Regions from separate parts of the Ralstonia sp. 24A2 genome, predicted to be linked through region 1. Evidence: predicted binding sites of a transcription regulator. Region 1 holds the regulator's gene; each other region holds the start of a gene.

Region 1 (4,263 bases):
GACGACGTGGAGCTCGGTACATCGGAAACGCTGCTGGGTGTGGACCCGCTGGTGGCCTCCACCCGCATGCTGGCAGGCCTGTCGCTGGAGCGCGCCAACGAAGATGCCGCCCAGACGCTGGCCAGCACGGCCCAGTTCATCGCCCGCCGCACCGTGGTGCCGGAAGACGAACCCGTCGAGCAGATCAAGCGCCCGGCCGCCCGCCGTGAGCACGATGAGCAGCCGACCACGCTGCGCTCGTTTGCTGAGCGCGTGGAAGCCCAAGCGCGTGCAGCCCGCGCCGCCGAGCAGCAGATTGCCCGCCCGCAACCGCAAGTTGAGTCCGCCAAGCCGGCCGACATCTTCGTCCGCATGGAGGATTCGATGGCCAAACCTGACGCTCCGCGCGAAGACGTGAGCCTGCAGCGCTCGGCCATCCAAGCCGACATGAAAGAGAGCATTCGGGCCGAAACCGACGCGATGACCCGCCGCATGGTCAGCGAGATCGACGTGCTCAAGAGCACGCTGAACGACGCCATGTCGAGCCTGGCTTCGCTGGGTGTGAAGCTGGGCGATCCGGTGCGCACGCGCCTGTTCCAGACCATGCTGAACGCGGGTTTCTCGGCACAGCTCACGCGCTACGTGCTGGAGAACATGCCGCAGCACGACACGTATGAAGGTGCGCTGGATTTCGTGCAGCGCGCCATTGAAAAGAACCTGACCACCGTGTCGGATGAAAACAGCCTGCTCGACCAGGGCGGCGTGTTTGCCCTGATGGGCCCGACCGGTGTGGGCAAGACCACCACGACCGCCAAGCTGGCTGCGCGCTTCGTGCTGCGCCATGGCGCATCGCGCGTGGCGCTGCTCTCGACCGACAGCTACCGGATCGGCGGCCACGAACAACTGCGCATCTACGGCAAGATCCTGGGCGTCTCGGTGCATGCCGTGAAAGACGCGCAAGACCTGAGCCTGGCGCTGAACGATCTGCGCGAGAAGCACGTCGTGCTGATCGACACCATCGGCATGAGCCAGCGTGACCGCGCGGTGTCCGAACAGATGGCGATGCTGCACGCCGTGGGCCCGTCCATCAAACGCCTGCTGCTGCTGAATGCCGCGAGCAACGGCAAGACGCTCGATGAAGTGGTGGGCGCCTACCGCGATGCCAACCTGGCTGGCTGCATCCTGACCAAGATCGACGAGGCCGCCTCGGTGGGCCACGCGATGGACGTGATGATCCGCCGCCGCCTGCCGCTGCACTACGTGTCGTACGGCCAGCGTGTGCCGGAGGACATTGCAGTACCGAACAAGAAGCTGCTGATCCACCGCAGCTTCCGTGCAAGTGCCGAGCAATCGTCGTTCGCGCTGGATTCGGATGAATCGCTGCTGGTGGCGCAAGGCGCCGCACGCGGCCGCGAACCGGGCCTGGCCGCTTTCGATTTCGCATAACAAAGAGGGGCGACCATGACGACCCCATTCGCCAAGGATCAGGCCGCCGGACTGCGCCGCATGCTCGGCCAGGTGGCCAGCCGCCGCGTGCTGGTGATCGGTGCAGAAGAGCAGATCGACGACTTTGTCGACAACCTGCGCATTGCGTTGTCAGCCATGGGTCGCGACGCTGCCGTGGTGAGTGCCCAGACCATGCTGGCGGTGGCCGGCATGCTTGAGCAGCACGACGACAGCGCCGACGTCACCCTGGTGGCCGCGCATTTCGGCAGCCGTGCGCTGGGTACGGTGGCCGAAGCCTGCGATGACGTGCTGCTGGTGTTCTCCGATGGCCCGGAAGGGATCAAGAGCGCGTACACGCTGCTCAAGAAAACCGCGGGGCTGCAGGGTGGTGCTGGTATCCGCACGGTGGTCTGCGGCGCGCATTCGGTCGACTCCGCCGTACGCGTGTTCGGCAACCTGGCCAACACGGTGGGTCAGTACCTGAACACCCGCATCGACTTTGCCGGTTATCTGCCGGAAGACCGGCACGTAGAACTGGCGCTCTCGCTCGGCAAGCCCGTGGCGAGCGCGTTTCCCGCATCGCCTTCGGCCATGGCCTTCCGCCAGCTTGCCGAAGAGATGCTGAGCTGGGCCAGCGCCGAGGCCCAGGCCGCAGATGGCACCGACAGTGCTGTGGCATCGCGGGTGATGGTATCGGCGCAAGAACCGACTCAGGCTGCGCCGGATGCGGCGGCCCATGAGGCGGCACAAACAACGTCGATCCTGACGCCCCGCGCCACCGCGCGCGCGGCCGAGATGGTTTATTGAGGCGCACCATGAACGAAGCGCCAAAGGCAGGCATGGATATGTACACCGCAACCGGTCGCAAGACCAAGTCCGACGAGATGGCGACGTACGCACCGCTGGTGCGCCGCATTGCCAACCAGATGATGGTGAAGCTGCCGGCCAGCGTCGAACTCGACGATCTGATCCAGGCCGGCATGATGGGCTTGCTCGATGCGCTGTCGCGTTATGAAGAAACGCAGGGCGTGCAGTTCGAGTTCTATGCGGCCCAGCGTATCCGTGGTGCCATCCTCGATGAGCTGCGTGGCTCCGACTGGCTGCCGCGCGGCCTGCGCCGCAACGCCCGCACGATCGAGCAGGCGATCCAGAAGCTGCAGCAGCAAAAGGGCCGCGCGCCAACCGAAACCGAGATTGCCACCGCGCTGGGCATGTCGCTGGCCGACTACCAGAAGCAACTGGTCGACCTGCAAGGCAGCCAGCTCCTGTACTACGAAGATTTCGACCGCGAAGACGCCGACGCCTTCATCGAGAACCGCGCCGCCGAGAACGATTCCACGCCGCTGGACCAGTTGCTGGACCACGACCTGCGCGAATCGGTGGTGGCCGCCATCGAGGGCCTGCCCGAGCGCGAGAAGCTCATGATGAGCCTCTACTACGAGCAGGATCTGAACCTGCGTGAGATCGGCGCCGTGATGGGCGTGTCGGAATCGCGCGTGTGCCAGATCCACAGCCAGGCCATCGCACGCATCCGCGCCCGTCTGCGTGACCGTGCATGGCTGCCGACACCGACCTGATGCCGGCTTAGTCCGTAGCGTTACCTGCCAGAGTTTTACTGCGCGGCTAGCGAGTCATCTCGCGGCCGCGATTTTTCTTTGGGCAATGCGGTGACGAGGCGTTGCGTCGCGGCATCCCACACGCGTGTCTCGCCATGCTTGAAAAGGGCGAAGCGCTCTGCGGGCACATCGGCGGCCTTCAATGCATGGGCCAGATCGGCGATGGGCTGGTCGAGCGGTTCGTCCGTCAGCGCGAACGTGCCCCAGTGGATGCCCACCGCCTGCCGCGCGCCGACGTCATGCATGACCTGCACCGCCTCGGTGGGGTCGATGTGCTGGGCCTTCATGAACCAGCGCGGCTCGTAGGCGCCCACGGCAATCGCGGCCACATCAAAGTGGCCGAAGCGTGTGCCGATGTCGCGCGTGTCCTGCGAATACCCCAGATCGCCCGAGAACCAGAAGCGCAGGCGCGGATGCAGCAATGCCCAACTGCCCCATAGGGTCTGGTTGCGGTCGTACAGGCCGCGTGCGGACCAATGCTGCACGGCGCAGAAGTGCGCGGTGAAGGGGCCGAAGTTGGCCTCGTCGTCCCAGTCGAAGGCGCGTACGTTGGCGCTCATGTTGCCCCCCTCACCCGTGAGGCGCGTGCCCCGCACGTTGCGCGCGAACCAGTGGTCGATGCCCAGCGGTACGAAAAACATCGGTGCACCGCCCGGCTGGCGCATCAGCGCACGCACGCTCGCTTTGTCCAGATGGTCGTAGTGGTTGTGCGAGATCAGCACCAGGTCGATATGCGGCAGTTGCTTGAGTGACAGGCCCGGCGGCTGGTGCCGGCGCGGGCCGGTAAACGACAGCGGCGAGGCGCGCTCGGAGAACACCGGGTCGGTCAGCACGTTCAGCCCGTCAATCTGCAGCAGCAGCGTTTCATGCCCGATCCAGGTGAGCTGCGGCACGTCGGGCGGCTGGTGTACCGCGCTCAGGTTGGGTGCAATGCAGGAGAGGTCCAGCGTGGGCGGCTTGGGGAGCCCGGCCTTGCGGCGCTCACGTTGCCATTTCCAGAAGTCACCGCCGGGGCGCGGGTGAGGGTAGCGGTTGCGGAAGCCGTCCGGCGTGTGGTGGGGCTTGGCCGGATCGTAGTGAGGGTTCTTCATGGCATCGCTGGGGATGGACGAGTCCCGCACTTGAGGGAGCCCGCTTGAATATCAAGGAATATCAAGTTGTGTTGTTTCTTGAACATCGGGTTGGGCGCTGCCTAGGCTGAAACCGCCTCGCTGAGGCGCAC
Region 2 (4,263 bases), 780 kb from region 1:
CATGCGCAGGGTCTGGAATTCCCGGTCGGACAGGATGTCATGGCGGGGCTTGTCCCAGTCGACGTTCAGGTTGTCGGCCAGCACTTCCACCATGTCAGACGGCAGGTATTTCTTGCCCTTGGAGATGGCGTTGACGGCCGCCAGCAGTTGCGGCTGGCTGGCGTCCATCGGCAGATAGCCGGACGCGCCGGCCTTGAGCGCCCGCACGGCCAGCAACGCCTCGGGATGACGGCCCAGTGCCAGTACGGCCAGGCGTGCGTGCTGCTGGCGGACGGTCTTGATGGTCAGGAATTCGTCACCGGTGGCAGATTCCACCGAGAACAGCATGACGTCCCACTCGCGTTCGGCAAGCAGGTCTTGGTTGGCGTTGTGCAGGTCGGGCACTGCCTCGATCTGCCGGGCCAGGCGTGAATCCTTGAGGATCTGGCGCAAGCCGGCACGGGCAATATCGTGCGGTTCGACAATCAGAACGTTGAGCATGGTGGGCGTTGCGGGTCAAACGGGCTCGACTTGAGCTCTTCTAACCGCCGGCAGGTTTGGGCTGGTCCGGCGGGCTTGCAACTCCCCATCTGTGCGATGGCGCTCTCTATATAGGGATGCGGGCGCCTCTGAACGGATCGATCGAGTATAGCCGAGCACCTATCCGCCAAGAAGGACGCCCAGTGCCTCTTTTGGTAGGGGGTGAAAGTAGGGTGTCCCGCCAGGCCAAACCGCCGCTCGCGCACAAATTTGTCAAGTTGCCCCTAAACTTTCTGCCGCGGCCACCGATAACCTGAGTACAACGCAGACCTGATCCCCTTCAAGTTGCAGGTCACGTTGCCCGGCCTAGCCGGAACGAGCAACCAAACGGGCAACAACGCCATCGGGAAACTTAGGAGCCGTCATGTCCCTCAGCCTTAATACCAACATCTCGTCCCTGCAAACGCAGCAAGCTCTGTCGCAATCGCAGAACGCTCTGCAAACGTCGCTGCAACGTCTGTCGACCGGTCTGCGCGTGAACAGCGCCAAGGACGATGCCGCCGCTTACGCTGTGTCGTCGAGCCTGACCACCACGCTGAACTCGCAAACCCAAGGTATCCAGAACGCCAACAACGCACAGTCGTACCTGCAAACGGCCGACTCGTACCTGGGCCAGGTTGAAAACAACCTGCAACGTATGCGTCAGCTGGCTGTGGAAGCCAACAACGGCGGTCTGTCGACCACCGACCAGGCCAACCTGGACAAGGAATACCAACAGCTGGCCTCGGCCAACAAGAACATCGAGACGAACGCCAACTACAACGGCGCCAAGCTGTTCGACGGCACGGTGACGTCCACGACGTTCCAATACGGCCAAAGCTCGGCAACCGACGTGGCAACGGTGACCAACGCCAACATGGCAAGCTTCGGCACGCTGACCGGCACGAGCGTCACGTCGACTGCCAACGCCACGGCAGCTCAGGCGGCCATCGATACCGACCTGGCCAGCCTGAAGTCGGCACGTGCCAGCCTGGGTGCACAGCAAAGCGGTCTGAGCTCGACCATCAACACGCTGACCTCGTCGAACACCGCTCTGTCGGCTGCAAAGTCCGCCATGATCGACACCGACTACGCGGCTGAAACGTCGAACATGACCCGCCAGAACATCCTGCAGCAAGCAGGTACGGCCATGCTGGCGCAAGCCAACTCGGCACCGAACAGCATCCTGAACCTGCTGAAGGGCTAATAGCAGACGGAAGCTGGCCCGGCCGCTTGGCGGCTGGGACAAGGGTCGGCGCTCTTCGGGGCGCCGGCCTTTTTTTTGGCTGAACGACACCCCCCTTCATCAGGGGTGGCGTATGGGCGCCATGCCCTAAAGAAGTGGCCGGCGCTGCCGTTGACAAGAGAGACTTCCCGCCAAGCAGACGCTCACCAGATTCGATCATGGCGACTACTACGACCTCTTCCACAACCGGCGGCTATGTACCGCCGATCTCGATCCCCGGTATCGGGACGAGCATCGACGTCAATTCGCTGGTCTCCAGCCTGATGAGCGTGGAAAGCCGGCCGCTGACACAGTTGCAGACCCAGCAGAGCTCGTATCAGACGCAGCTCTCGGCCGTGGGCACGCTCAAGAGCGCGCTGTCGACCTTCCAGACTGCACTGTCGAATCTGACCACTGCATCGAACTACAGCGCCATGAAGGCGAGCGGCTATGACGCGTCGGTGCTGAGTGCATCCGTCACCGGCTCGGCGCCGGCCAGTTCGTATGCCGTCAACGTGACGCAGCTTGCGCAATCGCAGGTGCTGGCCGCGCAAGGGCAGACGTCCACCACCACGGCCATCGGCAGCGGCACGTCCACGACGATTTCGTTTTCGTTCGGCTCGGTATCGGGCGGCAGCCTCTCGGGCGGCAAGTACACCGGCTCCACGTTCACGCAGAACGGCAGCTTGGCCGGCGGCTCGATCACCATTAATTCGTCCAACAACACGCTGGCTGGCATTCGTGATGCCATCAACTCGGCCAACCTGGGTGTCTCGGCCAGCATCGTGGATGACGGCAGCGGCAGTCCGTACCGTCTGGTGCTGACCTCCACGGCGGGTGGCTCCAACTCGGAGATGAAGATTTCCGTGTCAGGCGATGCGACGCTGCAATCGCTGCTCTCGCAAGACCCCGCCGGCACGCAGAACATGACCGAGGTGACCACGGGCCAGAACGCCCAGGCCACCATCAATGGCATTGCCGTGCAGAGCCCGACCAACACGTTGTCCAACGTGGTGGACGGCACGTCGTTCACGCTGGCCAAGACGGGCAGCACCACCGTGACCGTGGCCAACGACCCGACCGCCACCACCACCGCCGTCACCAACTTTGTGAACGGCTACAACGCGCTGCGCACGCAGCTGAACGCTCTCACCAACATCGACACCAGCAACAAGGCCAACGACGGCCCGCTGGCGGGCGATGTGAGCACCAAGACGCTTATCAGCCAGATTACCGACGTGCTGGGCCAGGCGGTTGGCAACGGCAACTATCAGTCGCTGGGCAGCGTGGGCGTGACGATGAATTCGGACGGCACGCTGGCAGTCGACAACACCAAGCTGTCGGCCGCCATTGCTGCGTCGCCCAGCCAGGTGGCGAGCCTGTTTGCAGGCACCGGCACGGCTACGGATGCACTGGTCAACGTGCCGTCCTTCTCGGATACCACGCAGGCGGGCAGCTATGGCGTCAACGTGACGCAACTGGCCACGCAGGGCTCGCTCACGGGCTCGGCTGCAGCCAACACGACCATCACGGCAGGCTCCAACGACACGCTGGCTTTCAACATCAGCGGCATCGCCGTCAACGTGACGGTGCCGGCCGGCAGCTACAGCGCCGCGGGTCTTGCTGCGCAAATCCAGAGCCAGATCAACGCGTCGTCGAGCCTGCAGAGCGCCAAGGTCACGGCATCGGTTTCCGCCAATGCCAGCGGTGTGCTGTCGATTACCGACAACCAGTTCGGTTCGATCTCGTCGGTGTCGGTGTCGGGCAATGGCGCTTCGTCTTTGTTCGGCAGCCCCACCGCAACGATTGGTACGGACGTGCAGGGCACCATCAACGGTGTGGCGGCCACGGGCTCGGGTCAGAACCTGTACGGCGCCACCGGTACGGCCGTCGACGGCCTGACCGTGCAGGTGACCGGCGGCACCCTGGGCAACCGCGGTACGGTGACGGTGCAGCGTGGCTATGCCGCGCAGCTGAGCACGGTCATGACCAATCTGCTGTCGACCAACGGCATGGTGCAGAACGAGACAGACTCGATCAACAGCTCGCTCACCTCGCTCGCCAGCCAGATCACCAATATGCAACTGCAGTTGAGCAACAAGCAGGCCCTGTACTACACGCAGTTCAACGCGCTGTCTGCAGCGGTGGCCAGCATGACGAATACCAGCACCTACCTGACCACGCAGCTCGCGGCCATTGCGAACCAGACCAAGAGCAGCTAAGTCAGGATTGAAGCAACACCCATAACAAGATCACACAGCGAGGACCTTTCCCATGTACGCAGCACGCCGCGCCATCGGTGCCTACGCGCAAGTCGGTATCGAGACGTCTGTGGTTGACGCCAACCCGCATCGGCTGATCGCCATGCTGTTCGAAGGAGCACGCGCGGCCGTCAAGCTTGCCGCCGCCTCCATCGAGCGCGGTGACCTGCCCACCAAGCTGCGTGCCTTCGACAAGGCCATCTCGATCATCGGCCAGGGGTTGCAGGCCAGTCTTGACCACCAGCGTGGTGGCGAGATCGCCGTGCAGCTCAACGGCCT
Region 3 (4,263 bases), 750 kb from region 1:
ACGCCGTGGCCGTCATCGGCAGCGTGTTGCCGCCTTGCTGGCCGACCGCCTTCTGCAGCGCCGACTGGAAATCGAAGTCGCGCGCCTTGAAGTTGGGCGTATCGGCATTGGCAATGTTCGAGGCCAGGATCTGGTGCCGCTGCGAACGCAGTTGCAGCGCCTTCTCCTGAAAACCGAACAACTGATCCAGCTTGTCGACCATGTCTGTCTTTCCTCGCGCGTGGCGTCTTGTTGGTGCTGCCACCCGCCGGGTTGGTATTCCGTGGGGTTGGAGAAGCAGGCATCGGCGGCCCCTTCAAAACCGCCGATGCCGTCTCCAGAACCGCTGTATTGCTGAGTTGCCGTCATGCAGCCTCAGTGGAGAGGGCCTTGTCTGCGGATCCGGGGGCCGGCCGGGAAACCGACCTTCCGGGGCAGGCCGCGCGGCAAATGGAACAGCACCACGCAACGCCAGGGACTTCACCACGTTGCAAAGTCTAGGGGCCACCTGGCAAGAGCATTCGTCCGAATAAGGGGGGGATTGGCCGACATTTCCGCATTTGGCCCTCCCGCGCGCGTGGCTACACTTCACCGGACTTTCGATGGAGGGCTTTCCATGTCCACGCGGTTTGTACGCAGCGCCCAGTACCCGACCTTTGCCGTTGGCCGCCGCCATGGCGCCGCGGCAATGCCGTTGGCCGCCCGCCAGCGCAAGCTGCTGCTGGCCCTGGCGCTGGGCGTGCTGGTAAGCCTCGCCCATCCGATCCTGGCGCATGCGCAAGGCATGATGCGCGTCGGCTATGCACCAGCAGCCGCCAACATGCCGATGCCCGGCCAGGCCGCACAACCCGCCACGACCACCATCCAGGGCCCGAACGCCATCCAGATGCAGATCCAGCAGCAACTGCAGTCGCAGCTGGACATCCTGGGCGGCACCAATGACGCCGGCGCCCCGCGCGCCTCGGTGGAGGTCGGCCCGGTCGACCCGCGCGTGGCCAACCAGCCCTGCGATCAGGTCGACCTGATGCTGCCGGCGGCCAACCGCCTGCGCGGCCGCATCCAAGTTGGAGTGCGCTGCAAGTCACCTCACGCCTGGGCGGCGTGGGTGCCGGCCACCATCCAGATTACCGGGACGTATTACGTCGCTTCGCACCAGCTCTCGCCGGGCAAGACGCTCGACATGAGTGATCTGGAAGCCCGCACGGGGGATCTCTCGATGCTGCCGCCGTCCGTCGTGCAGCAGCCCGCCGACGTGGTCGGGCGCGTACTGGTAACCAGCGTGGCGGCCAACCAGCCGTTGCGTGCCGAGAGCCTGCGCCTGCCAATTGCCGTACAGGCCGGCCAGACCGTCAAGCTCGTCGCCGAGGGCGGCGGCTTCCAGGTCACCAGCGACGGCCGGGCCATGAACCAGGCCGCCGTGGGCCAGGTGGCGCAGGTGCGCACGGCCAACGGCAACGTCGTTTCCGGCATTGCGCAGTCCGCCGGTGTGGTCGCAATCCAGTTTTGAGATCGATTTGAGATCAATCGATCACATATCTACTGTGATGCACAACCGATATCCCCCGCTAAAGTTTGGACGGGGGTTGGCCGATATGGGTGATAGGATGAACGCGCTCTTCGGAGACACCCGTGAAAATCAACCATATCGTCAACAACACGCCGGCCATTGCGCCGACCAAGGACGCTGCGTCCGGGTCTGCACGCGCGACCGGCTCGCCCCAAGCCGCCACGACGGCTACGGGTACGACGCGCCACAGCGGCCAGGACACGACCGCGCCTTCGCTGTCGGTCCATCAAGTTTCGCGCCAAGTGGGCAGCGGCGACTTCGACGCAGCACGCGTCGAGCAGATCCGCAGCGCCATTCAGAACGGCACGCTCAAGATGGACGCCGGCAAGATCGCCGATGCGGCGCTGTCCGACGCGCATTCGCTGCTCTCGGCACAAAGCAAAAAGGTCTGACGGGAGCCTCCCGTCGTCCGTCCCCCATTTCTCATGACGCCGCCGGCCCTTGGCTGATCGCGGCGGGGCGGTGTGCCGGCCGGCGGCTGCCCAAGCTCCCCAGCTAAAGGTCGCCAACATGGACAACACACTGCTGATCCGCACCCTTGCCGACGAGCAGGAACTGCTCCGCGCAGCCACCCTGACCCTCGAAGCCGAAGCGCAAGCGTTGCGCGACGGCGACATGGTCGAGCTCGAGCGCGTCACCCAGACCAAGCAGAAACAGCTCGCCGCCCTGGGCGAAGCCGACCGCGAGCGCCGCCTGTGGTGGGCGCAGCATGGCGGCGCCGATCCGTACGGGCTGGTCAAATACCTGCGCACCGATGAAACCGCCAGCCGCCTGTTCGACGAGAACCTGGCCCTGGCCCACACCCTGCGCCAGCGCAATCTGGACAACGGCACCCTGATCGATCTGCGCCTGCGCGCCACGCAAAACGCGCTGTCGGTCCTGCACGCAGCCAATAACGGCGGCGGCACGCCTTACGGCCGCGACGGCAAGCAACCGCTGTCGATGCCGCGCTTCTCCGTCGTCGCGCAGTAAACCGCACGGCGCCTCCGGCGGCGAAGATTCGCCGGTTTACGTTTACGTCAATGGGTTTGAAGTGGGGCTAGCTGGCCCTGCTTGATCCTGCTATCTATATGGGCTTAGCACACCACCGATCGGGGTAAACAAAAAGGTTTACATCCCATTGATGGGTGCAACAAGCAAGCTGGGGATTTATTCTGCCGATTTTGGCGGGGTATATCCTCCGCGCCTGGCGACATAAACAAGAAAACCGGAAAGAAATCGCGCCTGAATGGCATGCCAAGGTTTCGGCCCGGCGGCACCGTACTTGGTGACTGCCGGTTGAACGGGGAAACATACCGAAACCGCGCGTCATTGCGTTTCTACCAGCCACGCCTGCATCAATTTGGATCTCGCCGATCCAAATGGGCGACGGCCGGCCATATTCCGGAAATGGGCAAACAACCATAACCAGACAGGCGGCGCAGTGAAATCGATCGTAGTTGAGGCACACCCCTTGGTGCGTGCCGGTGCGACCCACGTTTTGCAATCTTTGCCGGCCATTTCCGAAGTCGTCAGCGTCGACCCGGACGAGGCCCTCTTTGAAAACCTCGCGGCGCATGCGGACGCCGAGTTGGCCCTGATCGGCCTGCCCCTGCCGGGCATCGACGATCTGCCGGCGCTCTCCCGGTTGCTGCAGCAGCCGCACCCACGGCATGTCGCCGTGCTGGGTGAAAGCGATTCAGCCGCCCATGTGCGCGCGCTGATGCAATTGAATATCTCGGCTTATCTGCTGAAAAGCTATTCCGGCAAGTTGATTGCAGCGGCATTGGAATTGGTGCTGGCCGGCGGCCGTTATATACCGGCCTCAATCGTGCTTGCCCGATCGGATACGCTGGCAGGTGGTGCCGCCAACGGCGCCGACGACTGCGCATTATTGGGACTCACCCAACGCCAATACGAAATCCTGGTTCTGCTCTCGCGCGGTCATCCGGTCAAAACCATCAGCCGCATGCTTAGCATCTCCGAGGCCACGGCCAAGGCGCACATCAATGCGCTGTACCGTCGCCTGGAAGTCCGCAGCCGTACCGAAGCCGTATTCGTCGCCACCCAGCGTGGCGCCATGCTGCTGAATCAGCCGCAACTGGTGGCTGAGCCGGCCACGTCGTCCGTGGCACCCGTACGCATCGCGCGTACCGGTTGAGCACCCCACCCCATTCACTACTCGTCTTCCCGAAGCAAAAAACGGCGCCCGGAACCCCGGACGCCGCTGTAAATACCCACCCGCGCTGTCGACACACGGGCGGTGACAAGGAAAGCGCAGGTTTAGAACTTTGCGCGGATGCCCACGCCGAAAGTATCAGCCGAGCTCAGGTCGGATACCTTGTCGCGGAAGTACGCGGCATACACATCCGTGCGCTTGGACAGCGAATAGTCGTAGCCGATTGCCCAGGTGTTGCGCTTCACGTCCGCTGCACCCGAGGTCTTCGTGTAGGCGTACGAAGCCAGCACGCTGCCCGGGCCGACCGGGATCGAAACGCCCAGCTGGCCGCCGTTGCTCTTCGCATCGCCCGAGGCGATCGTGTTCTTGATGTACTGGTACTGGCCATACAGCTTGACCACGCCGAAGTCGTACGAGGCGCCCAGTTGCGTTGCCGTCTGACGCTGGAAACCTGCCACCAGCGCATTCAGGTCACCCGGGTTGGCATCGAAGCGCACCTGCTGGAAAGCCGCGGTGGCCGCAAAGTTGCCGCGGAAGTACAGGAAGCCCGCGCCAAACT

Evidence for each region. Region 1 encodes FliA, which starts transcription of late flagellar genes. Its sites were predicted from a motif close to CTAAAGTTTNNNNNNNNNNNGCCGNTA; they were not measured.
Region 2: the regulator FliA is predicted to act here: its motif matches at 1,832-1,858, upstream of fliD (flagellar filament capping protein FliD).
Region 3: the regulator FliA is predicted to act here: its motif matches at 1,546-1,572, upstream of flgM (flagellar biosynthesis anti-sigma factor FlgM).

What each region holds. Positions count from the first base shown of each region.
Region 1 is NZ_JBPVZD010000003.1:434,462-438,724, reverse strand. Features, by position in the region: gene flhF (flagellar biosynthesis protein FlhF) at 1-1,425, shown strand, start outside; gene ACS13N_RS19400 (MinD/ParA family ATP-binding protein) at 1,441-2,232, shown strand; gene ACS13N_RS19395 (RNA polymerase sigma factor FliA) at 2,241-3,002, shown strand; gene ACS13N_RS19390 (MBL fold metallo-hydrolase) at 3,038-4,132, opposite strand.
Region 2 is NZ_JBPVZD010000003.1:1,217,258-1,221,520, forward strand. Features, by position in the region: gene ACS13N_RS23025 (LuxR C-terminal-related transcriptional regulator) at 1-480, opposite strand, end outside; gene ACS13N_RS23030 (flagellin N-terminal helical domain-containing protein) at 884-1,705, shown strand; gene fliD (flagellar filament capping protein FliD) at 1,903-3,945, shown strand; gene fliS (flagellar export chaperone FliS) at 3,998-4,263, shown strand, end outside.
Region 3 is NZ_JBPVZD010000003.1:1,189,138-1,193,400, reverse strand. Features, by position in the region: gene flgB (flagellar basal body rod protein FlgB) at 1-202, opposite strand, end outside; gene flgA (flagellar basal body P-ring formation chaperone FlgA) at 596-1,486, shown strand; gene flgM (flagellar biosynthesis anti-sigma factor FlgM) at 1,609-1,938, shown strand; gene ACS13N_RS22880 (flagella synthesis protein FlgN) at 2,057-2,518, shown strand; gene ACS13N_RS22875 (LuxR C-terminal-related transcriptional regulator) at 2,970-3,686, shown strand; gene ACS13N_RS22870 (porin) at 3,809-4,263, opposite strand, start outside.